DNA from 4 places in the Streptomyces dengpaensis genome. Region 1 is predicted to be linked to each of the others. Evidence: riboswitches for the same ligand, from Rfam matches in the RefSeq annotation. Region 1 holds a riboswitch; each other region holds the start of a gene.
What was found. A riboswitch is a leader RNA that binds a small molecule or an ion and turns the genes downstream of it on or off. The one in region 1 is predicted to bind cyclic di-AMP.
Positions count from the first base shown of each region.

Region 2: it holds a riboswitch for cyclic di-AMP, as region 1 does, so the genes downstream of both, C4B68_RS10060 (M23 family metallopeptidase) here and C4B68_RS21480 (M23 family metallopeptidase) in region 1, are expected to answer to the same signal.
Region 3: it holds a riboswitch for cyclic di-AMP, as region 1 does, so the genes downstream of both, C4B68_RS23720 (LysM peptidoglycan-binding domain-containing protein) here and C4B68_RS21480 (M23 family metallopeptidase) in region 1, are expected to answer to the same signal.
Region 4: it holds a riboswitch for cyclic di-AMP, as region 1 does, so the genes downstream of both, C4B68_RS15650 (C40 family peptidase) here and C4B68_RS21480 (M23 family metallopeptidase) in region 1, are expected to answer to the same signal.

Region 1 is NZ_CP026652.1:4,623,301-4,630,909, reverse strand. It holds gene lhgO (L-2-hydroxyglutarate oxidase) at 1-360, shown strand, start outside; gene trmB (tRNA (guanosine(46)-N7)-methyltransferase TrmB) at 527-1,366, shown strand; gene C4B68_RS21485 (PrsW family intramembrane metalloprotease) at 1,410-2,747, shown strand; gene C4B68_RS21480 (M23 family metallopeptidase) at 2,972-4,000, opposite strand; cyclic di-AMP (ydaO/yuaA leader) riboswitch at 4,012-4,169, opposite strand; gene C4B68_RS21475 (hypothetical protein) at 4,423-4,689, opposite strand; tRNA gene C4B68_RS21470 (tRNA-Met) at 4,912-4,985, opposite strand; gene C4B68_RS21465 (dihydrofolate reductase family protein) at 5,033-6,193, opposite strand; gene C4B68_RS21460 (DUF6817 domain-containing protein) at 6,422-6,973, shown strand; gene C4B68_RS21455 (DoxX family protein) at 7,149-7,609, shown strand, end outside.
Region 2 is NZ_CP026652.1:2,217,765-2,225,373, forward strand. It holds gene C4B68_RS10040 (bifunctional acetate--CoA ligase family protein/GNAT family N-acetyltransferase) at 1-595, opposite strand, end outside; gene C4B68_RS10050 (HPr family phosphocarrier protein) at 771-1,052, shown strand; gene C4B68_RS10055 (GntR family transcriptional regulator) at 1,279-1,974, opposite strand; gene C4B68_RS10060 (M23 family metallopeptidase) at 2,305-3,069, opposite strand; cyclic di-AMP (ydaO/yuaA leader) riboswitch at 3,083-3,243, opposite strand; gene C4B68_RS10065 (M16 family metallopeptidase) at 3,458-4,846, opposite strand; gene C4B68_RS10070 (M16 family metallopeptidase) at 4,843-6,189, opposite strand; gene C4B68_RS10075 (DNA gyrase/topoisomerase IV subunit A) at 6,452-7,609, shown strand, end outside.
Region 3 is NZ_CP026652.1:5,120,848-5,128,456, reverse strand. It holds gene C4B68_RS23745 (NAD(P)/FAD-dependent oxidoreductase) at 1-377, opposite strand, end outside; gene C4B68_RS23740 (Ppx/GppA phosphatase family protein) at 801-1,742, opposite strand; gene C4B68_RS23735 (DUF501 domain-containing protein) at 1,876-2,400, opposite strand; gene C4B68_RS23730 (FtsB family cell division protein) at 2,499-2,975, opposite strand; gene eno (phosphopyruvate hydratase) at 3,093-4,373, opposite strand; gene C4B68_RS23720 (LysM peptidoglycan-binding domain-containing protein) at 4,645-5,322, opposite strand; cyclic di-AMP (ydaO/yuaA leader) riboswitch at 5,327-5,490, opposite strand; gene C4B68_RS23715 (transglycosylase family protein) at 5,674-6,597, opposite strand; gene C4B68_RS23710 (cytochrome P450 family protein) at 7,081-7,609, shown strand, end outside.
Region 4 is NZ_CP026652.1:3,448,981-3,456,589, reverse strand. It holds gene C4B68_RS15670 (M48 family metallopeptidase) at 1-298, shown strand, start outside; gene C4B68_RS15665 (C40 family peptidase) at 378-1,445, opposite strand; gene C4B68_RS15660 (hypothetical protein) at 1,860-2,213, shown strand; gene C4B68_RS15655 (tellurite resistance/C4-dicarboxylate transporter family protein) at 2,236-3,252, opposite strand; gene C4B68_RS15650 (C40 family peptidase) at 3,395-4,636, opposite strand; cyclic di-AMP (ydaO/yuaA leader) riboswitch at 4,644-4,816, opposite strand; gene C4B68_RS15645 (SMP-30/gluconolactonase/LRE family protein) at 5,081-6,085, opposite strand; gene pcrA (DNA helicase PcrA) at 6,559-7,609, shown strand, end outside.

The DNA of each region.
Region 1 (7,609 bases):
GGGGTCGTCCGGCCCCGCGAGCTGGGCGCGACCCTGACGTGGCCCGGAGCCTGGCGGATCGCCCGGCGGCACTGGCGGTACGGGGCGGGGGAGCTGCGGCGGTCGGTGTCGAAGCCGGCGTTCACCGACGCGGTGCGGCGGCTGCTGCCCGGGGTGGCCCCGGAGGACCTGGTCCCCGCTGCCGCGGGGGTGCGGGCCCAGGCGGTTCTCCGTGACGGGACGCTGGTGGACGACTTCCTGATCCGGGAGGGCCCGCGGACGGTCCACGTGCTGAACGCTCCCTCGCCTGCGGCGACGGCTTCCCTGCCCATCGGGCGGGAGGTCGCCCGGAGGGCACTGGGCGCGCTGGCGGAGGCGTAAGCGGTTTTCGCCCCCTCCGCCCCAGGGGTTCAGCCCGTCCGGCGTTTGAGGACGAGCGCGAAGCGCCACAAGCGGGGGTCTGGGGGCGGCAGCCCCCAGGGACGGGCAGGGGCGGAGGGGGCGAGAAAACCCCACCACCGCACCGCCCCGTAAAATCGACCCCACTGTGTCTGACTCCCTTAACCTCCCCGAGACGCAGCCCGCCGCCGGCGGCTCGCTGCGTCACACCCGCGCCAAGGGCGAACCCCGCTTCCCCGACGGCCCGAAGGCCGACCCCGCGGGCTCGCACTTCGAGCGGCGGATCCGGAGTTTCCAGCCGCGACGCAGTCGCGTGACCGCCGGCCAGGCGGACGCGCTGCAGCGGCTGTGGCCCAAGTGGGGCCTGGACATCGACGGGCAGCGGACCATCGACCTGACGGAGCTGTTCGGCACCGACCGCCCCGTAGTCCTGGAGATCGGCTTCGGCATGGGCGAGGCCACCGCGCAGATGGCGGCCGAGGCCCCGGAGACCGGCATCCTCGCCGTGGACGTCCACACCCCGGGACAGGGCAACCTGCTCAATCTCGCCGACCGGAACGGCCTGTCCAACATCCGCGTCGGCAACGGCGACGCGATCATCCTGCTCAAGGAGATGCTCCCGCCGGAGTCCCTGAGCGGCCTGCGCGTGTACTTCCCCGACCCCTGGCCCAAGAAGCGGCACCACAAGCGGCGGCTGATCCAGCCGGAGTTCCTCAGCCTCGTCGCGACCCGCCTCAAGCCGGGCGCGATCGTGCACTGCGCGACCGACTGGGAGCCGTACGCCGAACAGATGCTCGAGGTACTGACCGCACACCCGGACTTCGAGAACACCCAGCCCGACGGCGGCTACGCACCACGTCCCGGCTTCCGCCCGCTGACCCGGTTCGAGGGCCAGGGACTGGACAAGGGCCATGTGGTGCACGACCTTCTGTTCCGCCGGGTGGAGCACCCCGCCGAGCACACCCCCGGGCACCCCGCCACCGACTGAGGCGCCGTCGCGGGCCGCGCCGTCCCTCGTTAGGGTCAATGCCGTGGCCACCTGCCCCCCGCACCCGACGCATCCCAGCGGTCCCTCCGGCGGTGCGCTGCGGCACGCGCACTGGTGGCAGCGCCGATGGGTCAGATACGGCACGCTGATCACGCTGCTCGCGATCTCCGGGCTGGTGATCCTGGCCCTCGTCCGCGAACAGACCGGCACCCAGGGCTTTCTCGTCGGCCTGGGCCTCGCCGTGTTCCCTGTACCGCTGCTCATAGCCGCCTTCTGGTGGCTGGACCGGGTCGAGCCCGGCCCCTGGCGGAACCTGCTCTTCTCCTTCGCCTGGGGTGCCGGCGCGGCCGCGCTCATAGCGATCGTCGCCAACAGCTTCGCGACCAGATGGATAGCGACCACGACCACGGATCCATCCAGCGCCGACACCCTCGGCGCGACGGTCATAGCGCCCATCGTCGAGGAGTCCGCGAAGGCGGCGGCCGTGCTGCTGGTCTTCCTCTTCCGCAGACGCGACTTCACCGGGATCGTCGACGGGATCGTCATAGCCGGGGTCACCGCCACCGGCTTCGCGTTCACCGAGAACATCCTCTACCTCGGCACCGCCTTCGGCACCGACCAGCTCAGCGGCGAGAGCGGGCTCGCGTCCGTCACCGCCGCGACCTTCTTCGTCCGCGTGGTGATGTCGCCCTTCGCGCACCCGCTGTTCACCGTGCTGACCGGCATCGGCTTCGGCATCGCGGCACTGTCCGCCGAACGCCACCGTCTGCGCCGCGTGCTGCTGCCCCTGGCCGGACTGCTGCTCGCCATGGGCATGCACTCCGCCTGGAACGGTTCGGCGAGCTTCGGGGAGTACGGGTTCTTCGCGGTCTACGCCGCGTTCATGGTGCCCGCGTTCGGGCTGGTGACCTGGCTGGCCATCTGGACGCGGCAGCGCGAACTGCGCACCGTTCGCTCGGAACTGCCCGCGTACGCCGCTGCCGGGTGGCTGACCGTGCCGGAGCCGTACGTGCTCGGCTCGATGCGGGCGCGGCGGCTCGCCCGCGAGTGGGCAGGCCACCGCTTCGGGAAGGCCACGGCCCGCTCGGTCGCGGAGTACGAGGCATACGCGACCTCGCTGGCGTTCCTGCGTCACCGGGGCCGCCGGGGCCGCGCGGGCGCCGACTTCGTCGTACGGGAACGGGAGTTGCTCGACGCGCTGTGGCGCCGCCGGGAGATCGCCCGGCCGGCCCTGGCGTACGCGGCGCAGACGACGGCTCCGGTGCCCCAGCCGTGGCCCGCGTACGGATACGCCTACGGGTACGGGCAGGCGCCCGCGTACGCCCGTCCGTACGGAACCGCCACGGCGCCGTATCCCGCGTACAACCCGTATCGCTCGTAGCGGCAGAACCAGGTCGCGCGCACCGGAAACCGGCAGCCCTGACGTCGGGGGGTTGCCGTCAGGACCGCCGGGGATCGAGGGAACGCAGGCACGCGTCAGAACCGCAGGGGTCGCCCGCACGCGTCAGATCCGTACGGCTGAGGAGCCCGTACGGATCAGACGGCTGAGGAGCCCGTACGGATCAGACGGCTGAGGAGCCCGTACGGATCAGGCGACCGTACGGATCAGAGGCTGATCCCCTTGTCGCGGAGCCACGCCGCCGGGTCGATCCCGGTGCCGGAGCCGCCGGAGTGGACCTCCAGGTGGAGGTGCGCCCCGGTGACGTTGCCGGTCGCGCCCACGCGTCCGATGATGTCGCCCGTGTTGACCTTCTGGCCCACGCTGACGCTGATCGAGGACTGGTGGGCGTACCACAGCTCCGTACCGTCATCCAGGGTGAGGACCGTGCGGTAGCCGTACGAACCGCTCCAGCCCGCCTCGGTGATCGTGCCGGTGTGGATCGCCTTGAGCGGCGTGCCCGTGGGCGCGGCGAAGTCGAGGCCGGTGTGGTAACCGGAGGACCAGAGCGCGCCGGCCTGACCGAAGGTCGAGGTGATGGTGTACGAGGAGGTCGGCAGCGTGTACTGCTTGGCCAGCTCGGCCAGGCGCTCGGCCTCGGCCTTCCTCGCGGCCTCCTCCTCCGCCTTCTTCTTCGCGGCGGCGGCCTCGGCCCTGGCCTCTTCCTCCGCCTTGGCTGCGGCTTCCGCGGCCTTCTTCGCGGCGGCGGCCTCGGCTGCCTCCTGGGCCGCGGTCTCGGCCTGGTCCTGCTGCTGGTCGGCCTGGGCCATGATGCGGGTGCGCAGCGCCTCGCCGGCGTCGGTGGTGCCCTGCTCGGTGTCGGCGGAGGTCACGCCGACGCTGCTGAGCGCGGTCGCGGAGCCCTTGGGCGCCTCGGGAGTGTCGTCCGAGATCAGCGAGCCGACGTTCGGCAGGTCGGGCATCGAGATCGACACCGGCGCCTTGCCGGGCGCCGCGGTGGCGATGCCACCCGCGCCGACGGCGGCTATGACACCGACGCCGAGAACCGTGGAACTGCGGGCGAGTCCCCCACCGCGCTGCTTGCTGACGCGATGCCGGCCGCGAACGGGGCGGACGGACTCCTCAGTGGGGTTCCACTCCTCCCATGGGCCCTCGTCGTTGCCGTAGGCGTAGCCGAAGGTCTGTGTGTCGTTCGGCGCGAACGAGGTTGGCTGGGCGGGCCGGTTGGACGCCACGTGGGCGCACTCCTTTCCTTCCTTCTCGCCTACCGGGTTAGCTGACGGGTTCGGAGCAGGAAGGTCTCCTACGCGCGTCAACCACGGCTTGCTCCACCGTGAAAGACGCTCGATTCACCCCAAGTTGGTGGTTCCCCGGTTCCCTTGCGGAATTCGGCGCGTGCGCACGGAGCCGCCTCTTGTGACGGCTGGGACGACCGCGCTGCGTTATCGAACGTTAATAGACCCGGGCACCGGATTCCAAGCCGTTCCGACTGATCGTTAACGCTTTTGGCCAGGACTTTGGGGTCAGCATCGGCGAAAATAGGGCGAGTTGACCATGATTCATAAACGTACCTTTGCCTGACGGCACGTCAGTTGTTATGCGGAGGGGCACCGTCCGATCACCTCACGTGACAACGATCAAGAAACGGCACAAACGATCAAGAACCCTGCGGGGTCGGCTCCGGCGGGGTGAGGTACTCGTAGACGGCTCCGGCGGCGATGAGCAGCCCGGGCAGCGCCCGGACGAAGGCCCGCGCGTACGAGATCCCGCGCCGGCCCGGGTCCGCCGCACCGGGCGGCCGGGTGACCCCCGGGCCGGAATCCGAGTCCGCGAGGCCGGTACCGGGCGCGGGGTCGCCGGGCAGCCGCCTACCGGACCGGCCGTATGGACCCTCGGCCCGCTGCTCGCCTGCTTGCTGCCCCACTCGTCCAGGCTTCCCGGAGCGGGGGTGGCGGGCGACCGGTGTGGACCGACCGGGGGACGCGCGTGGAGGCCCGCCGCGGCCCTCAGCCGCCAGCGATCAGCAGCGGCTGTGAGGCGGCGGACGCCCGTCGGACACCGCAACCACCGAGGGCGAACACCGAGGCAAAACACGGCAAACACCGAGGGCCGGAACTCTCATTCGAGTTCCGGCCCTCGGTTTCAGTAGCGGGGACAGGATTTGAACCTGCGACCTCTGGGTTATGAGCCCAGCGAGCTACCGAGCTGCTCCACCCCGCGTCGTTGAAACCAGTGTACGCCATCCGCGGGACCCCCAGCACACACGTTTACGCGCGCTCCCTCCCCGGTTCAGCCAGAAGGTGCCGGTTGGGCGCCTTGGCCCGCTCCTCGTACTCGGGCAGGACGACGACATCGGCGCCCGCGGCCGCGAGCAGCCCGCTCCCGTCGGCCCCCGCGACGAACGTGTCCGGCTCGCGCCAGGCCGTGACGACCCGCCGTACTCCCGCGTCGAGAATCAGCCGGGCACACGGCGCAGGCCGCGAAGCGCGCCGGGCGCAGGGCTCCAGGCTGCTGTAAACCGTGGCGGAGCCGAGGCGCGGATCGGCGGGGTCGATCTTGGCGAGCGCCGCCTCCTCGGCGTGCACCACGGAGTCGCCGCCCTCACGCGAGTGCCCGCGGGCCAGCTCGGTCCCGTCGGCGGCCACCACCACCGCGCCCACGCTGAACGCGGTCTCCGACGGCGGGCACAGCTCCGCCAGCTCACAGGCGAGCGCGAGCCAGTGCCGGTCCGCGGCGGAGGCGAGAGCCTCGGTGCCGGGCGCCGTGGGGACGTACCGGATGAGGACGACGTCCCCGACGGCCCGTGTCTCCACGAGCCGCATCCGGCCGGGCGGGTACGCCCCGGGCCCGAACAGCCGCGGCGCGTCCGGCTCCCCCACGAAGAGCGGCGCGACGGCGAGCTGCAGCTCGTCCGCGAGCCCGTCCCGCATCAGCTGGGTGTGGACCCGCCCGCCACCTTCGACCATGAGGCGCCGCACACCTCGTACGTCATGAAGGTGTTCGAGCAGCACACGCCAGTCGATTTCGGCCCCGGTCGGGACGACATCGACGCCGGCGACGCCGCGCAAGAGGTCCCCGGCCCTCCCCGCCCCCTTGTCCGTCGTATAGACGACCTTCTCGCCGCCCGTGTGCCAGAACCGCGCCGCCGGATCCAGGTCGCCGGACCCGCTGACCGCGACCTTCAGCGGGTACTCGGGGCGCCCGGCGGCGACCCGCGCCGCGCGCCGTTCGGCCGAGTTGACCAGGAGCCGCGGGTTGTCGGCGCGGATCGTGCCCGCGCCGACCAGGATCGCGTCGCTGGACGCCCGTACCTCGTCGACCCGGTCGAAGTCGGCCGGGCTCGAGAGCAGCAGCCGCTCGGGGCCGGTGTCGTCCAGGAAGCCGTCGAGGGAGACGGCGGCGGACAACAGAACGTAGGGATGGGGCATGGGGGCGCGCCCTCCAGCTCGCAGGAGATTCAGTGGTGATCGCAGGAGATTCAGTGGTTAGAGGTCCCAGCTTTCACTACTCCATCCTGGCCCTGCTGTCCGAGGCACCCGTCCGGCGGCCGCGGATGGCGCCTCCGCCGTTTCCCGGACGACCTCCATTGACTGGCCTGCTGTCCCGGCAGAGGATCCCTTGAGTGGGCCGACGGGCCCCGTCAGGAGGAGTGGCCCGTGGACGCACCGGCACCGACCGCCGCGGAAGCCCTTGCCCTGCTGCGCCGGCTCGGCGCGCAGGACATCGACCACCCGGGCGGCACCCTGCTGGCCCACCTCATCCGCGTACGGGACCGGCTGACCCGCTGGGAGGCCCGCCCCGCGCTCCAACTCGCCGGGCTGTGCCACGCGTTCTACGGCACCGACGGCTTCGCCACCGCCCTCCTGCCGACCGACCGCCGGGCCGAGCTGACCGCCGTCATCGGTGCCGAGGCCGAGGCCCAGGTCCACTTCTACGCGAGCTGCGACCGGACGGCCTCGTATCCGACCCTGGCGGACCCGGCCCCGGCCTTCCACGACCGTTTCACCGGCCGCACGTGGGCGCCGCCCCTCCAGCAGCGCCGCGACTTCGCCGAACTCACCGCCGCCAACGAACTGGACCTCGTCGACGAGAACCCTCAGTGGCGAGCCCGGTGGGGCCCCGACCTCCTGGCGCTGTTCACCCGCTTCCGCCCGCTGCTCAGCGACCACGCCCGGCGCGACTGCGCGAGGACCCTGGGAACACCCTGAACAGCCGCAACAGCGGTCCCATCGCAGCGCACGTGTGGCGTACGTAACATTGAAGCCTGCGGCTGGGTGAAGCCGCCCCGGTGATCCCCCCGTCCGATCGCGATCCGATCGTGCCGGTTCCTTGGGTGGTCGGCCGGCACCGCCTGGGGAGCCTCAGGCAAGAAGAGAGCTCCCGATGAAACTCACCGCTGCGCAGTTGCGCGCCTCGCCCGAGCCCGCGGGGTCGCCGACGATCTCCGCGGGCGACTGCGGTCTGCTCCTTCTCAGGCTCACCTTCGGCCTGATCCTGGCCGGCCACGGCGCCCAGAAGCTCTTCGGGATCTTCGGCGGCTCCGGTCTGTCCGACACCGCCGACGGTTTCGCCGCCCTGGGCTACCGCCCCGGAATGGTCTTCGCCGTCATCGGCAGCCTCTCCGAGTTCCTCGGAGGGCTGGGGCTGGCGGTCGGGCTGTTCACCCCCCTGGCGGCCGCCGCCATGATCGGCGTGATGATCAACGCCATGGTGACCGTCACCGGCGAGCACGGCCTGTGGGGGACCGAAGGCGGTGTGGAGTACAACGTCTCCATCGCCATCGTCGCCCTCGCCGTCGCTGCCATCGGCCCCGGGCGACTCGCCCTGGACCGCTGGTTCCGCTG
Region 2 (7,609 bases), 2.4 Mb from region 1:
GCTCCCGCGCGCGCTGCACGGCGAGCGACCGGTCCGTGGGCTCCAGGTCGAACTCCAGGCGTACGACGCCGTCCTCGAAGCTGCGTTTCTGGGTGTAGCCGGCGTCCGTGAACACCTTGATCATCTTGGAGTTGGCGGGCAGCACCTCGGCGGCGAAGCGACGGATACCGCGCTCACGGGCCACGGCCGCGATGTGTTCGAGGAGGGCCGATGCGACGCCGCGGCCCTGGTGGGCGTCCTGCACGAGGAAGGCGACCTCGGCCTCGTCGGCCGGGGAGGAGGCGGGCAGGCCCTCGGCATTAATACGGTCATAGCGTACGGTGGCGATGAACTCGCCGCCCACCGTGGCCGCGAGCCCCACCCTGTCCACAAAGTCGTGGTGCGTGAAGCGGTGGACATCCTTGGCGGACAGACGCGGGTAGGGCGCGAAGAAGCGGTAGTACTTCGACTCGTCCGAGACCTGCTCGTAGAAGCTGACCAGGCGTGTGGCGTCATCAACGGTGATGGGCCTGATGCGCGCGGTGCCGCCGTCGCGCAGCACCACGTCGGCTTCCCAGTGGGCGGGGTACTCGTGCCGGTCCGACGAGGTCTGCATGGGCCCCAGAGTACGGCTCGCGTCCGACAACGGCGCGAGGCAATCTGTGGAGAACGACGTCGGACCGAGGCCGCGGTTCGACTCGCTTCCGGACGGGACGAAGGACCGCTCCGGGCATGCTTCACCATATGGAACACTGGTCTAGACAACCCTGAAAAATGAAGGGCAGCATCACATGGCTGAGCGCCGCGTCAACGTCGGCTGGGCCGAGGGCCTCCACGCCCGCCCCGCTTCCATCTTCGTCCGGGCCGCCACGGCCTCAGGCATCCCCGTGACGATCGCCAGGGCCGACGGCACCCCCGTCAACGCGGCCTCCATGCTCGCGGTCCTCGGCCTGGGCGCCCAGGGCGGTGAGGAGATCGTCCTCACCTCCGACGCCGAGGGTGCGGAAGTCGCCCTTGACCGTCTGGCGAAGCTGGTCTCGGAGGGTCTCGAGGAGCTCCCCGAGACCGTCTGAGCGCGCACCCCTTTGCGCCTGAGCCGGCGCCGCTCTCGCGGAGGTGGTTGCTCGCCGTTGGGGTTGCTCAATTGATGGTTGCGGTGGCCTTCGTTCCAAAAGACGTCGCGCCGCACACATGGTGAAGGGCTCGCTCGAAAACCTCGGGCGGGCCCTTCGCTTTGGGGATTACGGGCAGCAGAAATAATCCCCCGCGCATTACTTCTCTTTGTATACGGTGTCCTTGTTAATGCCGCGGGCCCGTCATGTTTACGGGATGTTGCGAAGTCCTCACACGTTCCGGCCGATCTCCGTTACCGGGAAATCGGAGCCGGTGCGCGGCCGTCGCGCGCTCGGTGTGCAGGGCCGTGATCGCCCGGGCCCGCTCGCTGTCGCCGCGTGCGACGGCGTCCACTATGCCGCCGTGCTCCGCCCAGGACTCCGCGGGGTCGGCCGGCGCCTCGACCGCGTACATCCAGGCGATCTTGTGCCGCAGCTGGGCCAGCGTGGAGGTCAGTGCGGGGCTTCCGGAGGCCTGCGCGAGCGTCTCGTGGAACCAGCCGCCCAGGGAACGCAGATCCTCGCTGTTGCCCCTCCTGGCCCGCTCCTGACCCAGCCTGACCAGGCCTCGGAGCACCTTGAGGTGGGCCTCGGTGCGGCGCTGCGCGGCCCGCGCGGCGCCCAGCGGCTCCAGGAGCATGCGCATCTCCAGCAGGTCGGAGGCCTCCTGCTCGGTGGGCTCCGCGACGCACGCGCCCGCGTGCCGGCGGGTGACCACGAAGCCCTCGGCCTCCAGCGTGCGCAGGGCCTCGCGCACGGGGACGCGCGAGACGCCGTAGCGGCGCGCGAGCAGTTCCTCGGTGAGCCGGCCGCCTCGCTCGTAGACACCCGCGACGATGTCGTCACGGATCGCCGTGCATACCGAGTGCGCCGGAATACGCATGACCGGACCTCCGCTTTAATCCCCGCGAAACGCCATCGATTGACGCTTGTTCAGTGACTCTATTGCAGGAAGCCCGAATTTCCGATGGCGGCCCGGAATCCATGGATATTTTTTGGACAGCCCCCGTAACGACGGTCTCACGAAACGCCGATGCCCCGGCTCGGCGAGCCGGGGCATCGGATGCGGTGAAGCGGCGGTGAGGCAGTGAGGAATGCGGCCGTCAGACGTGCATGCCGTGCGGCCGGACCGTGTGTGTGTCAGAGCTCACGCCGTGCGGCCGGACCGTGCGGGGATCAGACGTGCATGCCGTGCGGCCGGACCGTGCGGGGATCAGACGTTCACGCCGTGCGAGCGCAGGTACGCGACCGGGTCGATGTCCGAGCCGTACTCCGAGGTCGTACGCGCCTCGAAGTGGAGGTGCGGCCCGGTGGTGTTGCCGGTGGCCCCGGAGACGCCTATCCGCTGGCCCGGGGTGACCGTCTGCCCCACGGAGACACCGACGGACGACAGGTGGCCGTACATGGTGTACGTGCCGTCATGCATCTTGATCACGACTTGATTGCCGTAGGCACCGCCCCAGCCGGCTGTGACGACCGTGCCGGAGCCGACGGCGTGCACCGTGGTGCCGGACGCGGCGTGGAAGTCGACACCGGTGTGGCTACCGGAGGACCAGAGGCTGCCGCCTGCCTTGTAGCCGGTGGAGATGTACGAGCCGGTGATCGGCGGCACGAAGGAGTTGAGGCGCTTGCGTTCTGCCTCGCGGGCGGCCCGCTCCTTGGCCTCGCGCTCCTTCTTGGCCTTCTCCGCGGCCCGCTTGCGGGTGGCCTCCTCGGCCTTCTTCTCCGCGGCGGCCTCGTCGGCGGCCTGCTGCTGGGCGGCGGCCTGCGCGTCGATCTGCTCGGCGACCGAGTCGCCGATCGTGATGACCGGGATGAGCCCGGTCTGCTCGACGGAGGTGTCCGCGGCGAGCGCCGGGGAGGCCAGGGTTCCGATGACACCGGTGGTGGTGAGCGCCGCGACGCCGACGGCGTTCGTGGTCGTACGCTTCACCCGGCCCGGTCGGCGGTGCTTCCCGGTGCCACAGATGAACGCCATGGAGAGGCTGATCCTTTCCTTCCTTCTCGCCTACCGGGTTAGCTGACGGGTTCGGAGCAGGAAGGTCTCCTACGGACCCCCTCCGAGGAGGGCCGTCCGATTCACCCCAGGGACTGCGTGTGGGTCCCCGGCTCCCCTGGCTCGCGCCGTACGGGGACTCGGCGATGACTGTCCGGTGCCGCGGGCGCGGCGCACTGCCTGACGAACAGCCGGACCGACGCTAAACGGGACATCTTTCAAACAACAAACGGATCACGGCTTTTGTAGCGCATGCCACAGGTCAGACAGGCAACCTCCCTACCAATACGGACAACTGAGGACGAAGGCAGGGTAAAAGGAGGCCCAGGTGACTCTGCAGTCACCTGGGCCCTCAGGGAGTCGCGCCGTTCTACTCGGCCCGGACGACGGTCACTTCGCCGATTCCGAGCGCCTTGACCGGCTCCTCGATCTGCGCGGCGTCACCCACCAGGACCGTCACCAGACGGTCCACCGGGAACGCGTTCACGGCGGCCGCGGTGGCCTCCACGGTGCCGGTCGCGGCGAGCTGCTGGTACAGCGTCGCCTGGTAGTCGTCCGGCAGGTGCTGCTCGACCTGGTCGGCGAGCGTGCTCGCGACGGCCGCCGCGGTCTCGAACTTGAGGGGCGCCACACCCACCAGGTTCTGTACCGCGACGTCGCGCTCGGCGTCCGTCAGCCCCTCGGCGGCGAGGGTGCGCAGCACCTTCCAGAGGTCGTCGAGCGCCGGACCGGTGTTCGGGGTGTCCACAGAGCCGCTGATGGCGAGCATGGCGACGCCCGTGGCGTCCGGTGCCGAGCGCAGCACCTGGCCGAACGCCCGCACACCGTAGGTGTAGCCCTTTTCCTCGCGCAGGACGCGGTCCAGGCGCGAGGTGAGGGTGCCGCCGAGGCAGTACGTGCCGAGCACCTGGGCGGGCCAGACGCGATCGTGCCGGTCGGCGCCCACACGGCCGATGAGCAGCTGCGTCTGGACGGCGCCGGGGCGGTCCACGATGATCACGCGGCCGGTGTCGTCGGCGCTCACCGGCGGCACGGGGCGCGGCTCGGCGGACGAGCCGGTCCAGGCGCCGAGCGTGTCGGCGAGCAGCTCGTCGAGGTCGACACCGGTCAGGTCACCGACGATGACGGCGGTGGCCGTCGCGGGGCGTACGTGCTTCTCGTAGAAGGCGCGTACGGCCGCCGAGTCGATCTTCTGGACGGTCTCCTCGGTGCCCTGGCGCGGGCGCGACATGCGCGAGGTCGCCGGGAACAGCTCCTTGGAGAGCTCCTTGGCGGCGCGGCGGGCCGGGTTGGCCATCTCGTGCGGGATCTCGTCCAGCCGGTTGCGGACCAGTCGCTCGACCTCGCTGTCCGCGAACGCCGGTGCCCTGAGGGCGTCGGCGAGCAGGCCCAGCGCCTTGGAAAGGCGCGAGACGGGGACTTCGAGTGACAGGCGCACGCCGGGGTGGTCGGCGTGCGCGTCGAGGGTGGCGCCGCAGCGTTCCAGCTCGGCGGCGAACTCCTCGGCGGAGTGACGGTCGGTGCCTTCGGAGAAGGCACGCGCCATGATCGTGGCGAGGCCGTCGAGGCCCGCCGGTTCGGCCTCCAGCGGCGCGGCGAGGATCACCTCGACGGCGACGACCTGCTGGCCCGGGCGGTGGCAGCGCAACAGGGTCAGGCCGTTGTCGAGCGTGCCGCGCTCGGGTGCCGGGAAGGCCCACGGCTTGGCCTTGCCGGCCTGGGGCTGCGGGTGGAAGTCCATGGTGGCGAGCTCGGTCACTTCGCCGCCTCCTCGTCGGTGCCGTCGGCGGCGTCGGTGTCTTCGGTGGCGGTCGGCTCGTAGACGAGCACCGCGCGGTTGTCGGGGCGCAGGCGGGACTTGGCGACCTCCTGGACCTCCTCGGCGGTGACCGCGAGTACGCGCTGCACGGCGGTCAGGGCGAGCTGCGGGTCGCCGAACAGGACGGCGTACCGGCACAGTTCGTCGGCGCGGCCCGCGACCGTGCCGAGCCGGTCCAGCCACTCGCGCTCCAACTGGGCCTGGGCACGCTCCATTTCCTCGGCCGTGGGGCCCTCCTCGGCGAACCGGGCGAGCTCCTCGTCGACGGCGGCCTCGATGACCGGGACCTCGACGTCGCCGGACGTCTTCACGTCCAGCCACCCCAGGGAGGGCGCCCCGGCCAGGCGCAGCAGGCCGAACCCGGCCGCGACGGCGGTGCGGTCGCGGCGTACCAGCCGGTTGTAGAGCCGGGAGGACTCGCCGCCGCCGAGGACGGTCAGCGCCAGGTCGGCCGCGTCGCACACGCGCGTGCCGTCCTCCGGGAGCCGGTAGGCGGCCATCAGGGCGCGCGCCGGGACCTCCTCCTCGACGACCTCGCGCAGCTGCTCGCCGATGATTTCGCGCAGCGAGCCGTCGCGCGGGGCGGGCTTGCCTTCGTGCCCGGGGATGGAGCCGAAGTACTTCTCGATCCAGGCGAGCGTCTGCTGCGGGTCGATGTCGCCGACGACCGACAGGACCGCGTTGTTGGGCGCGTAGTAGGTGCGGAAGAACGCGCGGGCGTCCTCCAGGGTGGCCGCGTCCAGGTCCGCCATCGACCCGATCGGGGTGTGGTGGTACGGGTGGCCCTCGGGGTACGCGAGCGCGGTCAGCTTCTCGAACGCGGTGCCGTAGGGCACGTTGTCGTACCGCTGCCGGCGCTCGTTCTTGACGACGTCCCGCTGGTTCTCCATGGACTCGTCGTCGAGCGCGGCGAGCAGGGAGCCCATGCGGTCGGCCTCCAGCCAGAGGGCGAGCTCCAGCTGGTGGGCGGGCATGGTCTCGAAGTAGTTGGTGCGCTCGAAGCTCGTGGTGCCGTTGAGCGAGCCGCCGGCGCCCTGGACGAGCTCGAAGTGGCCGTTGCCCTTCACCTGCCCGGAGCCCTGGAACATCAGGTGCTCGAAGAGGTGAGCCAGGCCGGTACGCCCCTTGACCTCGTGGCGCGAGCCGACGTCGTACCAGAGGCACACCGCCGCGACCGGGGTCAGGTGGTCCTCGGACAGCACGACGCGCAGGCCGTTGGCCAGGCGGTGCTCGGTCGCTGTCAGGCCGCCGGAGCCTGCCTCGGCTGTGGCCGTGTGACCCATGGGCATGTACGTCCCTTCGATCGCGGAAACTGCGAAATCCTGTCGGTCCTGCCACTGTATGCAAGCGCGCCGACAGCTGGCGAAGTTCCCGCACCTCGTACGCCGAGAGCGAGACTCCCGGACGTCACGGCCGCGGCCCAGGAGCCCTCCCGGGCCCGCTACGGACGGGTCGCGGTCGGCGTTGTCAGTGGGGCGGTCCACAATGGTCGGCGTCAGATCCCACTCATGCCCCGGCAGAGACTGTGAAGGAGTCGCAGCAGCGATGGCCCGCCGCAGCACGAAGACCCCGCCCGACGACTCGTACGAGGAGAAGATCCTCGACATCGACGTCGTGGACGAAATGCAGGGCTCCTTCCTCGAGTACGCGTACTCGGTCATCTACTCGCGAGCCCTGCCGGACGCCCGCGACGGCCTCAAGCCCGTGCACCGCCGCATCGTGTACCAGATGAACGAGATGGGGCTGCGCCGCGACCGCGGCTATGTGAAGTGCGCCCGCGTCATCGGCGAGGTCATGGGTAAGCTCCACCCGCACGGCGACGCGTCGATCTACGACGCGTTGGTGCGCCTGGCCCAGCCCTTCTCGATGCGCCTGCCGCTCGTGGACGGCCACGGCAACTTCGGCTCGCTCGGCAACGACGACCCGCCGGCCGCCATGCGTTACACCGAGTGCCGGATGGCCGACGCGACGTCACTGATGACCGAGTCCATCGACGAGGACACGGTCGATTTCACGCCGAACTACGACGGTCAGGAGCAGGAGCCCGTCGCCCTGCCCGCCGCCTTCCCGAACCTCCTGGTCAACGGCGCGTCGGGCATCGCCGTCGGCATGGCCACCAACATGCCGCCGCACAACCTGAGCGAGGTCATCGCCGCCGCCCGCCACCTCATCCGGCACCCGGGCGCCGACCTCGAGACGCTGATGAAGCACATCCCGGGCCCCGACCTGCCCACCGGCGGCCGGATCGTCGGCCTCTCCGGGATCAGGGACGCGTACGAGAAGGGCCGCGGCACCTTCAAGATCCGTGCCACCGTGGCAGTGGAGACCGTGACGGCGCGCCGCAAGGGGCTCGTCGTCACCGAGCTGCCGTTCACCGTCGGCCCGGAGAAGGTGATCGCCAAGATCAAGGACCTGGTCGGGGCGAAGAAGCTCCAGGGCATCGCCGACGTCAAGGACCTCACGGACCGTGAGCACGGCCTGCGTCTGGTCATCGAGATCAAGAACGGCTTCGTGCCGGAGGCCGTCCTGGAGCAGCTCTACAAGCTGACGCCGATGGAGGAGTCCTTCGGCATCAACAACGTGGCGCTGGTGGACGGCCAGCCGCTCACGCTGGGCCTCAAGGAGCTCCTGGAGGTCTACCTCGACCACCGCTTCGACGTCGTACGCCGCCGCAGCGAGTTCCGCCGCAGCAAGAAGCGCGAC
Region 3 (7,609 bases), 500 kb from region 1:
GCGAGGCCGGGGATCGGGAAGGTGCGGGAGACCGCGCCCATCGCGATGACGAGGTAGTCGAAAGGCAGCTCGTACGCCTCACCCACGAGGGGGGCGATCGTGGCGACCTTGCGGTCCTGGTCGATGGTGGTGACCCGGCCGGTGAGGACCTCCGCCTTGGGGAGCACGCGTCGCAGGGGAACGACGACGTGCCGCGGGGAGATGCTGCCGGCGGCGGCTTCGGGGAGGAAGGGCTGGTAGGTCATGTACGAACGGGGGTCGACGACCGTGACGGTCGCCTCTCCGTAGCGCATCTTCTTGAGGATGCGCCGAGCCGCGTACAGGCCTACGTACCCACCGCCTACTACGAGGATCCTGGGACGCTCCGTGGTGCTCATGCATTCGAGTATCCACCTGCCCCTGGGGGGTCGCTCGTGCGCCCCTTCACAAGCTTTTGCAGGGTCTCTGCTACACTGCGCGGCCCACGTGACGCAGGTCATGCCGGTCCAGGGGAACCGCTGTCCGGTGCGGACCGTTGTCAAGGCCTCGTGAGCTGCCGCTCCGGCCTTTCGGGCCGACTGGACCAGACCCCCGATTCACCCGCAGGCGCCGGCCTCGGGCCGCTCCTGCGAGCACGCTCCTGGACCACCTCAACCCTTCCGGGTGACCCCTGGCGAGAATTCCTCGCCCAGCAGGGCCCTTTTCCTTGTGAAGAACTTCACGAAGTTTCCCGACGACACGTCACCAAGAGGCTCTTCGGCGCCCTGCAGGTGCGCTCATACGGTTTCCGACCTGCTCAGTCGAGGTGTCCGAGCCGTGGCCTAGGCCACGGACCAGGCAATCCCGTCGAGGATGTCGTGCTCGCTGACCACGACCTCCTGGGCGTCGATCCGCTCCATGATCGAGAGGAGGACGAGGGCACCCGCGGCGATGACGTCCACGCGGCCCGGGTGCATCGAGGGAATCGTGGCGCGCTCGGCGTGCGTCGAGGCCAGCAGCCACTCGGTGATCTCGCGGACCCGGTCGTAGGAAATGCGGGAGTGGTGGATCGCGGCCGAGTCGTACTCGGGGAGGTTCTGGGCGATCGCCGAGACGGTGGTCACCGAGCCGGCGAGCCCGACCAGCGTGTGCGCCTCGCGCAGCGGCACCGTCTGCTCGGCGAGGTCCAGGGCGTCCTCGATGTCCGCCCGGATCGCCTCGACCTGAGCGGGCGTCGGCGGATCGCTGACGACCCCCTCGCGCACCAGGTGCCGCTCCGTCATCCGTACGCAGCCGATGTCCACCGACCGGGCGGCGCGCACATGCTCCTCGCCCACGACGAGTTCGGTCGAACCGCCGCCGATGTCCACGACGAGGTAGGGCTTGGTCAGGTCGTCCCTGCCCTTCAGCTCCTTGGTCGCGCCGATGAAGGAGAACTCCGCCTCCTCGTCACCGGAGATGACCTCCGGCTCGACGCCGAGGATGTCCAGCACGCCCCGTACGAACTCGTCGCGGTTCTCGGCGTCACGGGAGGCCGAGGTGGCGACGAACCGGAGCCGCTCGGCCCCGTGCTCCTTGATGACCGCCGCGTACTCACGACACGCCGCGAACGTCCGCTCCAGCGCTTCCGGGGCCAGCCGTCCGGTCCGGTCGACGCCCTGCCCGAGCCGGACGATGATCATCCGCCGGTCCAGCTCGACGAGTTCCCCGGTGTCCGGGTCCGCGTCGGCGACGAGCAGCCGGATGGAGTTGGTGCCGCAGTCGATGGCAGCGACCCTGGTCATGGTGTCTGGTCTCCTGTGGGGCTGGAAATCTTCAGCCCGTCCGGCGTTCGAGGACGAGCGCGAAGCGCGATACGGGGGTCTGGGGGCGGAGCCCCCAGTACGGGACGGGTAGGGGCGGCGGGGGCGAAAGAAGTCAGTCCCCGGTCTCCGGGACCACGCACGCCCCCTTGGCCCACCACTCCGGCAGCATCGCGATCGCCTCGTCGCCGAGGGGGTTCACGCCCGGGCCCGCGGCCAGCGAGTGGGCCACCAGCACGTGCAGGCACTTCACGCGGTCCGGCATGCCGCCCGCGCTCGGGAAGCCCTCCAGCACCTCGATGGAGTCGCGGCGCGCGATGTAGTCCTCGTGGGCGGCCCGGTACGCGGCGGCCAGCTCGGGGTCGGTCGCCAGCCGCTCCGTCATCTCCTTCATGACGCCGTTGGCCTCGAGCGTGCCGATCGCGGACGCGGCCCGCGGACACGTCAGGTAGTACGTCGTCGGGAACGGCGTCCCGTCGGGAAGACGCGGCGCCGTCTCGACGACGTCCGGCTGCCCGCACGGGCACCGGTGCGCGATCGCGCGCAACCCGCGCGGCGGCCGGCCGAGCTGCTGCTTGAAGGCCTCGACGTCCGCGTCGGTCGGCTCGGTGCGCGGGGTGGGCGGCGGTGGCGTTTCCATGCCGTGAGTCACATGTCTTTCTGGTCAGTTCACGTTCAGTGGCCGACGGTGTCCCAGGGTGCGCCGGCCATCGGTCAGGCCATCGGTCAGGCCATCGGTCACCGGTCGGCGGCGTCGGCCTTGTCCACGCCGTCCCAGAGGTTGGCGTACCAGGGACGGTCGGCCGCCCCCAGGTCGGTGCGGGACTGCTTCGCCGCGTCCGGGTCGATCACGACGTAGCCGGTCTCGCCCGGCATTACATAGTGCAGCCGCTCCCGGATCCGCTGCTCGGCGTAGGCATCGTCCTGCCAGCGTGCCTTGAGGTCGCGCAGCTGCTCGACCCGCTCGCGGGCCTGCTCCCGCTGCCGCTCCTGATCGGCGATCTCGGCGCGCTGGGACACGTACTGCCTTATCGGGTACGCGAGGGCCACGATCAGGGAGCAGAGGACGAGGGCCAGAAGCGCTGCCCGTCCCGTGAGCCGCGAACGGCGGGCCTGGCGTTTGGTCTGGGAGCGGTAGACCCGGGCCGCCGTCTGCTCGCCGAGCAGCCGCAGCCTGGTCGCGGTGGAGAACCGGTCCCGGTCCTTCACGGCCATGTCCCCGCCTCCCCTTCACACGTACGTACGTCCCCGCACACGGTACGGGACCGAGTACGGGGACGTACGTACGACGCTTCCTACTGCCTTTCTCCTGCTCTTCTACGAAGCTGAAGCTCAGCCCTTGAATCGCGGGAAGGCGCTGCGGCCGGCGTACACCGCGGCGTCGTCGAGGATCTCCTCGATGCGCAGCAGCTGGTTGTACTTGGCGACGCGCTCGGAGCGGGCCGGTGCGCCGGTCTTGATCTGGCCGCAGTTGGTGGCGACGGCCAGGTCGGCGATCGTGACGTCCTCGGTCTCGCCGGAGCGGTGGGACATCATGCACTTGAAGCCGTTGCGCTGGGCCAGCTCGACGGCGTCCAGGGTCTCGGTCAGCGAACCGATCTGGTTCACCTTGACCAGCAGGGCGTTGGCCGCGCCGTCCTCGATGCCGCGGGCCAGGCGCTCCGGGTTGGTGACGAACAGGTCGTCGCCGACGAGCTGGACCTTGTCGCCGAGCTTGTCGGTGATGACCTTCCAGCCGGCCCAGTCGTCCTCGAACAGCGGGTCCTCGATGGAGACGAGCGGGTACGCGTCGACGAGCTCGGCGTAGTACTCGGTCATCTCGGCGGCGGAGCGCTCCTTGCCCTCGAAGAGGTAGGAACCGTCCTTGTAGAACTCGGACGCGGCGACGTCGAGCGCCAGGGCGATCTGCTCGCCGGGGGTGTAACCGGCCTCCTTGATCGCCTCGAGGATGAGGTCGAGGGCCTCGCGGTTGGAGCCGAGGTTCGGGGCGAAGCCGCCCTCGTCGCCGAGGCCGGTGGACAGGCCCTTGCTCTTCAGGACCTTCTTGAGGGTGTGGTAGACCTCGGTGCCCCAGCGCAGCGCCTCGGAGAAGGACTCCGCGCCGATCGGGGCGATCATGAACTCCTGGATGTCCACGTTGGAGTCGGCGTGCGAGCCGCCGTTCAGGATGTTCATCATCGGAACGGGCAGCAGGTGCGCGTTCGGGCCGCCCAGGTAGCGGAAGAGGGGGAGGTCGGACGCCTCGGAGGCGGCGTGGGCGACGGCGAGCGAGACGCCGAGGATGGCGTTGGCGCCGAGCGAGCCCTTGTTGTCGGTGGCGTCCAGGTCGAACATCGCCTGGTCGATCAGGCGCTGCTCGGTGGCGTCGTAACCGACGAGCTCCGGGCCGATCTGCTCGATGACCGCGAGGACGGCCTTCTCGACACCCTTGCCCTGGTAGCGGTTGGGGTCACCGTCGCGGAGCTCGATGGCCTCGAAGGCGCCGGTGGAGGCGCCGGACGGGACGGCGGCACGACCCGTGCTGCCGTCGTCGAGGCCGACCTCGACCTCGACGGTGGGGTTGCCTCGCGAGTCGAGGATTTCCCGGGCTACGACGACGTCGATGGACGGCACGAGCATCTCCTTCTGGGATGTGACGCGGGGTACGCCGGGCGTGGGCCCGGCAGGGTGCTGCACGGTGAGAGTTCTGCGAGATGAGCCTAACCGGCTCGGGGCGATCGGCCAGCCGCTCACCCACCCTGTGGACGGAACACGGGCAGAACCGAGGGTAAACATTGTTTCATTCGGGAACAAAAAGCCCCGCTCCGGTGCGCGCGGGGGAACACGCACCGGAGCGGGGAGTCCGCATGGACGGGGGGAGTCCGCGCGGACGGAGGGCGGGTCGTCAGCTGAGGTGCAGCTGCTGACCCGGGTAGATGACGTCCGCGTCGTCGATGATGTCCTTGTTCAGCTCGAACAGCTTCTGCCAGCCGCCCTTGACGTTCTTCTTCTCCGCGATCGCGCCGAGGGTGTCGCCCTCGACGACCTTGTACTCGCCGTCACCCTTCTTGACCTTCTCACCGGTCGGGGTGGTGACGGTCGCCTCGGCGGCCGGGCGCTCGGCCGAACGGGAGGCCGGCTGCTCCGTCGTACGGGTGTCGGTGGTGCCGGCCGGCGCGCTGGAGCCGCTGCTCGTACCCCCGTCGTACGGGGTGCTGGACAGGCTCGTGCCGCAGTTCGGCCAGGCGCCCTTGCCCTGCCCGGCGAGGACCTTCTCGCCGATGGCGATCTGCTCGGACTTGGAGGCCTGGTCGGCGGTGGGGGCGTAGGCGGTGCCGCCGTACGCGGCCCAGGTGGAGGGCGAGAACTGCAGGCCGCCGTAGAAGCCGTTGCCCGTGTTGATGGACCAGTTGCCGCCGGCCTCGCACTGGGCGACGGCGTCCCACTCGGAGGCGGTGGCGGCGGAAGCGGTGCCGGACGCCACCAGCGGGGCGCTGATGGCGACACCGGCGAGCGCGGCGACACGGGTGGTCCGGTGGAAGACGGACGGGCGGCGGCGCTTGACCTTGCTGGAAAACAGCATGGAGTGATCCCCTCACCGACGCCTGCGAGGTGAGCTGTCGGGTTCGGGCGGGTGAGTGCCCGGCCGCGCGCCCCTGGCGCACGACTTCACCCCAAGCCACTCCCGGTCAACTACCGGGCGCGGCACTTACCTTGGGTCCCCCGCTCCTGCCTACGGCGCTTGACGCGACGACTGTTCCCGTACGGCCGTTGGCAGGACTCGGCGTTGCGACCGTCGGGGCCCGCTGTGGCGAGCGGTGATGACCGTAGGCAGGCAATCGGCCGAATTCCAAAGACGATCAGGGCCTTTGAGATCCATCTCTCACTCGCGCCAAACCGGACATTCCACGGCGAACCAGGACGCGAACTCCCGCTACTTTTCGTCCGGTTCGACACCAACTGCAAGGCTCTGACCGGGGAGGATGAGGTCGGGATCGGCGCCGACCGTCTCCTTGTTCTCGGCGTACAGCTCGGTCCATCCGCCCTCGAGGTCAAGGGTGTCGGCAATCGCCCAGAGGTTGTCCCCGGCGCGCACGGTGTACGAGCCGTCGGCGGCGTCACGGGAGGCGCCGGAGCCACGTGAGGCGTGCCGCCCGGAAGACCCGTCCGTACGGCCGTCGGTCACGTCGTCCGTCGCGGCCTCGTCGGCAGTGCCGCCACGGTGGCGCCCGGCGCCGGTCGACGTACCCGAAGAGTCGCCGTTCTGGCCGTACTTGTCCGACTCGTCACTCTCACCCGTCACCGTGTCCGAGCCGCCGGAATCCCGCGAGGCACCGGAGGAGCCGTCGGACTTCGTCGCTTTCCAGCTCTCATTCGAGGAGGAGCCGGCCGAGGAGTCGGAGCCCTCCGCTCCGGACGAACCGGACGCAGCGGGTGAACCAGACGACTCAGACGACTCGGATGAATCCGAGGAACCAGAGGAATACGAAGAACCGGATGAGCTCGGCGAATCGCCCACAACCCCCGTGTCGACCTCGACGTCGCCCGAGTGTCTGCTGAGCCCGTTGAGCGGTCCGCACGTCGGCCATGCGACGAGGCCCTGGTCGTCGAGGATCTTCTCGGCGACGGCTATCTGCTGCGAGCGGCTGGCCTGGTCGGCGCTCGGGGCGTAGACGAGGCCGCCGTACGACTCCCACTTCTCCTGGGTCAACTGCAGCCCGCCGTAATACCCGTTGCCGCTGTTCGCACTCCAGGCGCCACCGCTCTCGCACTCCGCGACCCGGTCCCAGGTGGTGCCGTCGGCCGCGCTCGCACTGGTGGCGCCGAGCAACGGGATCGCGATGGCCGATCCGGTCACCCCTGCGGCAACGATGAGGGCCGGGGCCTGACGGGGGCGACGATGACGGCCGTTCCCGGAGAGCATGCGGAAGCCTTTCGCGTGACAGCAGGTGACTACAGCGACGGATGGGCCGCGTTGACGGTTGAACGTATCCGCACTCGAACGCTTGTCACAAGTCGATGCAGCAGAGATCACGTGAAGATCACAGAGTTGAGGGAATGTCACTTTTGGGAGGATAGGCGACCGTTCTCCGACATTCCTGCCGAGGTTCTTCTGTGCGCTTACCAAGGTTTTCCGGTGCGCTTCGCGAGGCTCTCGGCCGCGCCTGCCGAGGTTCTCGGCGCACCTACCGAGTGGGCGTGACCTCCACAGGAAGCGTGCGCAAACCACGCTGGCCGGTGCCGTTTTTGGGAACCTTACCTGTCACTCTGTGCAGTTGAAGGGGAATTGCGCAGATCGGCGTCCTCACCCACACGACGCGACTCCAGGTAACGTCACCCCGTGAACGCCCCACATATCGAACCCGAACTCTTTACCTGGGAGTTCGCCACCGATCCGTACCCCGCCTACGCGTGGCTCCGCGAGCATTCCCCCGTACACCGCACCACCCTTCCCAGCGGTGTCGAGGCGTGGCTTGTGACCCGGTACGCGGACGCCAAGCAGGCGCTCGCCGACCAGCGGCTCTCCAAGAATCCCGTCCACCATTCCGAAGACGCCCAGGGCAAGAGCAAGACGGGCATCCCCGGCGAGCGCAGCGCCAACCTCATGACTCATCTGCTCAACATCGATCCGCCGGACCACACGCGGCTTCGCCGGCTGGTCTCCAAGGCGTTCACACCCCGCCGAGTAGCCGAATTCGCGCCCCGCGTCCAAGAGCTGACCGACCATCTCATCGACCAATTCGCGCCCACCGGAAGCGCCGACCTCATTCACGAGTTCGCGTTCCCCCTCCCCATCTACGCCATCTGTGACCTGCTCGGCGTCCCCAGCGAGGACCAGGACGACTTCCGGGACTGGGCAGGAATGATGA
Region 4 (7,609 bases), 1.2 Mb from region 1:
GATGGAAGTCACCGAACCCGCCGTGACGGTTCGGGATGTCGGGAATCGATGGGGAACCTACCGGCCGGGAGAGGGGGAAGCCGGGCAGATGGCACTCCACTGGGCTGTCTTCCAGCTGCCTGCCCACCTTGTCGACTACGTGATCGCTCACGAGCTGGCACACATCAGAGTTTCCGGACACGGGCCGGACTACTGGACTCTCCTCAAACGTGCCATCCCCGAGTGCGAGGCGCGGAAAGAGGAACTCGACGACCTGGGCCGACGACTGTGGCTGGGGCAGGCTGCTGAACAGGGCTGACCAGCGATCGGCGCTGCGCGACGTCCGCTGACACGGGGGACGCTGGCACGGGGGACGCTGGCACAGGGGGAGTACGAATTCACGCCACCCGAGTAGCCCCCGCGAACGGCATCTGGTCGATCGGTGCCACCCGTACCGGCGCCGATCGGTTCGGGGCGTGGATCATCTGGCCGTTGCCCACATAGATGCCCACATGGCTGATGCCCGAGTAGAAGAACACCAGGTCGCCGGGGAGGAGTTCGGAGCGGGAGACGCGGCGTCCGGCGTTGATCTGGGCGTAGGTCGTACGCGGCAGGGAGATGCCCGCGGAGCGGTACGCGGCCTGGGAGAGGCCCGAGCAGTCGAAGGCGTCGGGACCGGTGGCGCCCCAGACGTAGGGGCTGCCGAGCTTGTCGTAGGCGTAGGAGACGGCCGTCGCCGCACGGGAGTTGGGGGCCGCGACGGCGCCCGGCGACACCGGGCCCAGGTCCCGCGCCGAGGAGCGTGAGGCGCGCTGTCCGAGACCGGCGCCGTCCGCCTCCCCGAGCTGCGCGCGCTGGCCGGCGCTGAGCTGTGTGAGCAGCCGCTGTGCCGCGTCGAGCTTGCCGCTGATCGTCTTCTTGTGCCGCTTCAGCTCGGCCTGGCGTGACGTGAGCGAGGCCAGTTCGATGCGCGCGGCGCCGCGTAACCGCTCGATCTCCCGCAGCTGTTTGCGTACGCGGGACACGGCCGCCGTCTGCCGGATGCCCGCCCGTTCGGCGAACGCGGCTCCGTCCAGGTACCGGTCGGGATCGTCGGAGAGCGCGAGCTGCAGCGCGGGGTCGAGGCCGCCGCTGCGGTACTGGGCCGCGGCTATCGAACCCAGCGCCTCCCGCGCCGAGTTGAGCCGGTCCTCCTTGCGCGCCGCCTCGTCCCGCAGTGCGTTCAGCCGCTCCCGCGTCTTGTCGGCCTTCTCCTTGGCGCCGTTGTACTTCTCGGTGGCGACCTCCGCCTCCTCGTACAACTTGTCGACCTTGGCCTTCACCTGCGCCGGAGACAGCCCCGGATCGGCGTGCCCGGTCCCGTCGAGGCCGGTCGCCGTCGCCGCGCCCGTGAGGGCGATCGTGGCGGCTGTGCGGGCCGTGTTTCCGCCGAGTGAGCGCTGTCTGGGCTTGCGGTGCGCTGTCACGAGGGCCCACATCCTTCCGTACGACCACGAAGGGAGCGCGGTCTGGCGGTGACGGCGTCCGGCGGCGGCCCACACAGGGGGAGCGGGCCGCCGCCGGACCTTCTCGGCGGTGGTGGCCGACGGCCGCCCCTGGCCCGGGCGGCGGTGGGGAGCCGGTCACCTGGTGGAGGACGCTAAACCTGGGAGTACGGGGTTGGTAACGCCATGTACGGAACTGGCGCCACTGGACCGCCCAGTGACCGTATGTGACCGTGATCCCCGCCTGGTGTCGCCGACTTCACGCAGCGCGATGACCGATGCGGCGGATCCGGGACAACCGGGCTTGCCCCGGTGCTATGGGTTACAAGGGGTGGGCCGGTGACAAGCGGGAGCCGGGCGTCAAGGGATTCGGGCGTCCGATTAGGCTCCGGCCACATGGACGTACTCATCCACCTCTTCGTCGGCCTGCACATCATCGGCATCGCCTCGCTGCTCGGCGGCTTCCTCACCCAGATGAAGGCGATGGGGCAGGGCACCGCCCGCTTCGTCCCCGCGATGCTGCACGGCGCGCTGACCATGCTGGTCACCGGTGTCGTACTGGTCGGTCTCAACCAGGCCGACGACGACCCGGTCAACAACATCAAGATCGGCGTGAAGCTGGCCCTGCTGATCGTGATCCTGGGGCTCGTCTATGTGAAGCGGGACGACGAGAAGGTGGACAAGGGCCTCTTCGGGCTCGTCGGTCTGCTGACCACCGCGAACATCTTCGTCGCGGTGCTCTGGACCTGACCGAGCGTCTTCATCGTGGTGCTCAGGGCCTGACCGTGCCGGTCGTACCCGTCGCGCCGGTCGTACCGGAAGCGCCGGTCGTACCGGTCGCCTGGATCGAGCGGACGGCCCCCGCCGCGGCGGCCAGCCACGCCGCCACCGCGACCCACAGCAGCACCTGCCCCGGCCCCTTGAGCCAGGAGATGCCGAGGGCGGTCGCGACCGCCAGGGTCGCCACCGCCGTGATCCCCATCGGGAAGACGGTGGCCCAGCGCCGTACGTCGTAGCGCGGGCGCGGCCACACTACTTCCGCGACGAGGAGGACGACGTAGCAGACGAGGTAGAGCACGAGCAGTGCGACGGTCACGGTGCGCAGGACGCCCTGGTCGTCGTCGTTCCACAGGTACGGGTTCACGTGGTGCGCGTCGATGAGCCTGGCCCCGGCCAGCGCCGAGACGGCCAGTGCGCCGCCCGCGATCCACTGGTCCCCGGCGCCTCGCACCACCTCCCGCAGATCGAAGTGCGCGAGCGCCACCCCGTACATCACGAGCCCCAGCCAGAACAGCACCAGCGCGGCATGCGCGAGCCACTCCGCGCCCACGGCCATGGCGAGCGTGGCGCCCAGCACCGAGAGGCCCTGCGGGGCCACACAGAGGAGGAACACGCCTCCCGCCATACGACGCTCCCGGTGCTGCCGTGCGAGGACGACGAGCAGCACCGGCCAGAGCACGGCCGACAGTGCCATCAGGGCCTCGGCCACCTCATGCCACCCCAGTGCGGACACGCGCGTCCCGAGCACGGTGGTCGCCGCGACGGCGGTGAGCCCGGGCGGCGTGCCCGCCTCCCTCAGCCACCGCTGCGGATCCCGCACCAGCCGTACGGCGAAGTCCGCGGCGAGCGCGAGCCACGCGACGGCGGCCAGGGCGAGCGCGATACGGGACAGGGTCTCGTAGCCCGTCTGGTGCAGCCCGACCGAGATGACGCCGGTGGCCATGACGGCGGCACCGGAGGCGGGCGGCCGCTGCGCCCACCAGGCGCGTAGCTGGGAGATGGCTGGCATGCGCCTGATGCTAGGGATCTCCGGCCGAGTTGCCCGCGGGGCACGCGCGTGTGGGGTACGAAAACGAGGGGCACGCGCGCGTGGAGCTCGAAAAGCATCCACGCGCGCGTGCCCCGCACAGAGCGCTGCCCGCAGAGGCGCGTTACGCCGGACGCACCACACTGTGGATCGCCGACGTGCCGTCGTAGTAGATCGACTCCTCGCGCACGTACGTCCCCGGCTTCGGCGCGTGGATCATCATGCCGTTGCCGATGTAGACGCCGACGTGGGTGACGTCGTCGTAGAAGAACACCAGGTCACCGGGCTGGGCGTTGGCGAGCGAGACGGTGGTTCCGGCGTTCACCTGGTCGTAGGTGACGCGCGGGAGCGTGACATCGGCGGCCTTCCAGGCGGCCTGCGTGAGGCCGGAGCAGTCGTACGAGTCCGGGCCGGTCGCGCCCCAGACGTACGGCTTGCCGATCTGCGCGCGGGAGAACGCGACAGCCTTGGCCGCCTGCGTCGCGTATGAGGAGTCCGCGTCGGCCGAGCCCGACGACGTGCCGGTCGAGCCCGACGACGTGCCGGTCGAGCCCGACGACGAGTCGGTCGAGCCCGACGACGAGTCGGCCGTGGACGACGACTCCTGCTGGGCAGCCTCCTCAGCGGCCGCCCTCTCCGCGGCCGCGGCCTCCGCCGCGGCCTGCTGCTTGGCCAGCTCCGCCGCCTTGCGCTCGGCCTCTTCCTGCTTCTTCTTCTCGATCGCCGCGAGCCGCGCCTTCTCCTCGGCGGTCAGCTGCGAGAGCAGCGCGCGGGCCTCGGAGAGCTTCCTCTGGACTTCGGCCTTGGACGTCTTGAGCGTGTTCTGCGTGGTGGTCAGCGTCTGCAGGCTCTTGGCGGCCTCCTCGCGCTTCTTCGCGGTGGCGGTCTGCTCGGTGATGTAGTCGTCGACGGCCGCCTTCTGGCGGGTGGTCAGACGGCCCATCAGCTGGGTCTGGTCGAAGTAGTCCTGCGGGTCGTCGGCGAGCAGCAGGGTCGCGGTGCCGGGGGCGGCGGCCCCGGTGCGGTACTGCGCCGCGGCGAACGAACCCAGCTCTTCGCGCGCGGTGTTGAGCTTCTCGGTGCGCTGGGCGACGTCCTCACGGAGGGTGTCGACGCGCTCGCGCTGCTTGGAGGCCTTCTCCTTGGCCGCGTTGTACTTCTCGGTGGCCGTCTCGGCCTGGTGGTAGAGGTCGTCGACCTTCTTCTCGACCTCTTCGAGGCTCGGCTTGGGTTCGGCCGAGGGCGTGGCGTTCGCCGTCTGCGAGAGCAGCGCGACGGAGGTGAGGGCCGCCGTCGCGAGAGCGGCGGGGGTCCGTATGCCCGCTATGCGCGTGCCTATGGGGCGTGGTGTGCGATGCGACGCCAAGGGAGGCATCTCCTTCCGTCGTCCGCCTACCGAGTTAGCTGTCGGGTTCGGGCGGGTGGCTCCGGAAGGATTGCCCTACGGTCCTTGCCCGGCAGGGCAGTTGGACCGATTCACCCCAAGGTCGGTGGGTCCCCGGTTCCGGCTGCCGCGAGGGCGCACCGAATTCGGCGGAGGCCGCACGGCCCGGCGACGTTCGCCGGTGGGGGTCGAGCGGCCTGCCCGGCACGCTAGCCAAGTCGTGTGGCCCCTGTGAAGGTTGATGTGCGATATGCCCGATACATTTTCGTGACCTTGACCATGTGGCTCGCCTCGCGCGGACCATTCGGGGTGATCTGTGGTGAGATGCTCGGATTGCGCTGCGGGTGGCAGAAGCGAGGCCGTGCGCCGCGACGCGCGGACACGGCGATGAATACACCTCAGGTTGCCTCGGGAGCCTGAGGAGCCTCAGGGGATCGCGAGGACGACGACGTCGTCGGCATGGAGGCTGCCCGCCACCACCGTGCCGTCGTACTCGGCGACGCTGGTCACGAACCCGTACGAGCCGTCGTCGGCGCGCAGGTCGTGGACGAGCCGGCCGTCGAGGTCGTAGGCCATGACCCAGGCGAGTGGCTCCGGCTTGGGGCGCACGGCCTCGGGAAGGTTCCACAGCAGGATCCGGGGGAGCCCGGGCAGGGGCAGCAACTTGTCCAGCAGGGCGTTGCGGGGAGCCGCCAGCGAGACCCACACGAGCCCGTCGCTGCCGAGGCTCATGTTGTCGGGCAGGCCGGCGAGGTTCTCGGCGAACGGCTCGAGGGTCCCGGCCTCGGGGCCGGTGAGCCAGTAGCGGCTCACCCGGTACCCGGCGGTCTCGGCGACGAGCAGGTGCGAGGCGTCCGGGGCGAGCACGAGGCCGTTGGCGAACTTGAGGTCGTCCAGGAGGACGGTGACCGTGCCGTCGACGTCGCGCCGCAGAAGCATCCCGGTGCAGGAGTGCTCGATGATGTCGCCGAGGTAGTGGTCCACGTCCCAGCGTCTGCTGGACACGGTGAACCAGATCGTCCCGTCCGGGGCTTCGACCGCGTTGCTGGCGAAAGTGAGGGGCCTGCCCGCGACGGTGTCGACGAGGACGCGGACCGACCCGTCGGCGGACATGCGCAGCAGCCCCCGGTCGTGATCGCAGACCAGCACGCTGCCGTCGGCTGAGGGTTCGAGTCCCAGGGGGCGTCCGCCGGTGTTGCCCACGACGGTCCGGGTGCCGGTGGCCGGGTCGATGCGGACGACGCTGCCGTCGGCGAGCCCGGTGAGCAGGCCGCCGCGCCGGTCGAATACCACGTCCTCGGGGCCGTGACCGCCGGTCGCGAGGCGGCGGCCGACGACGAAGCGGCCGGTGGCGGGTGTGTGGCCCCGGTCGGCCGGGGCCGGCGGCGGGGTCCAGCGGCGGGGTGAGATCAGGCGGCGGTTGAGGGTCACAGCAGGCTCCCTGCCTGGGCGTCGGCGACGTCGGGGGTCATGCGTGCGGTGGTGGAGATGCATGCGGCGGTGGCGCGGCTCCGGCGGGACGACGGAGGTCTCGGTGTCGCCGCGCAGGGCGTCCACGCGCGCGCGGCGAGGCCGGAGAAGCGGGACTGCTTGTTCGTCGTTTGTGATGCTTCTTGATCCTGCACGGCAAGCTATTGATCCACCAGGACCTGGGGTGAATCTTGAGCCGGGCAAGGCCCCAGGCCGGGCCTGGCACCCCAGGCCGGGCCAGGCGCCCAGGCGCCCCTGGCTGGGCCACGCGCCCCTGGCTGGGGCCACGCGCCCAGGCCGTGGACTGGCGGGTCAGGCGACCTGGGAGCGGAGCGGTCATCGCGGCACGAGATGTCCGGGCCGCGTCACGAGATCCGGTCGAGTTTTCAGGGTGGCGGCGGGCTGTCAGTGGGGCGGCCTAGACTCGGAGAGCGATGAGCAGCCTCTTTGATGACAGCTTCCTGGCGGACCTCAAGCCCTCGCGGGGGCATGAGGAGGAGCCCCCGCCGCCGCCCGAGGACGATCACGTACCGGAGTCGATTCCGGACGATCTGTTCGGCGGGAAGTTCGACGTGCCGCCGGACCGATGGGGGTCCCCCCGCTCGAGCGGAGCCGAGAGTGGGGGAGGGTACTACCGCGACGGCGCCCACCGGCCCGCCGTGGACCCGGCGGCGCTCCTGGACGGGCTGAACGAGAACCAGCGCGCGGCCGTGGTGCACTCCGGCTCCCCGCTGCTCATCGTGGCCGGCGCGGGCTCCGGCAAGACGCGCGTGCTCACGCACCGGATCGCGTATCTGCTGGCCGAGCGGCATGTCCACCCGGGTCAGATCCTCGCGATCACCTTCACCAACAAGGCCGCGGGCGAGATGAAGGAGCGCGTCGAGCACCTTGTGGGCCCGCGCGCCAACGCGATGTGGGTGATGACCTTCCACAGCGCGTGCGTCCGGATCCTGCGCCGCGAGAGCAAGAAGCTCGGCTTCACGTCCTCCTTCTCGATCTACGACGCCGCCGACTCCAAGCGGCTCATGGCGCTCGTATGCCGTGATCTGGATCTGGACCCCAAGCGCTTCCCGCCCAAGTCCTTCAGCGCCAAGATCTCCAATCTGAAGAACGAGCTGATCGACGAGGAGGACTTCGCGAACCAGGCCGCCGACGGTTTCGAGAAGACCCTCGCCCAGGCCTACGCGCTGTACCAGTCCCGCCTGCGCGAGGCCAACGCGCTCGACTTCGACGACCTGATCATGACGACGGTCAACCTGCTCCGCGCCTTCCCGGACGTCGCCGAGCACTACCGCCGCCGTTTCCGCCACGTCATGGTCGACGAGTACCAGGACACGAACCACGCGCAGTACGCGCTGGTCAGGGAGCTGGTGGGGCCCGCCGACAGCGATCCCGGCGAGCTCTGCGTCGTGGGTGACGCCGACCAGTCGATCTACGCCTTCCGCGGCGCCACCATCCGTAACATCCTCCAGTTCGAGGAGGACT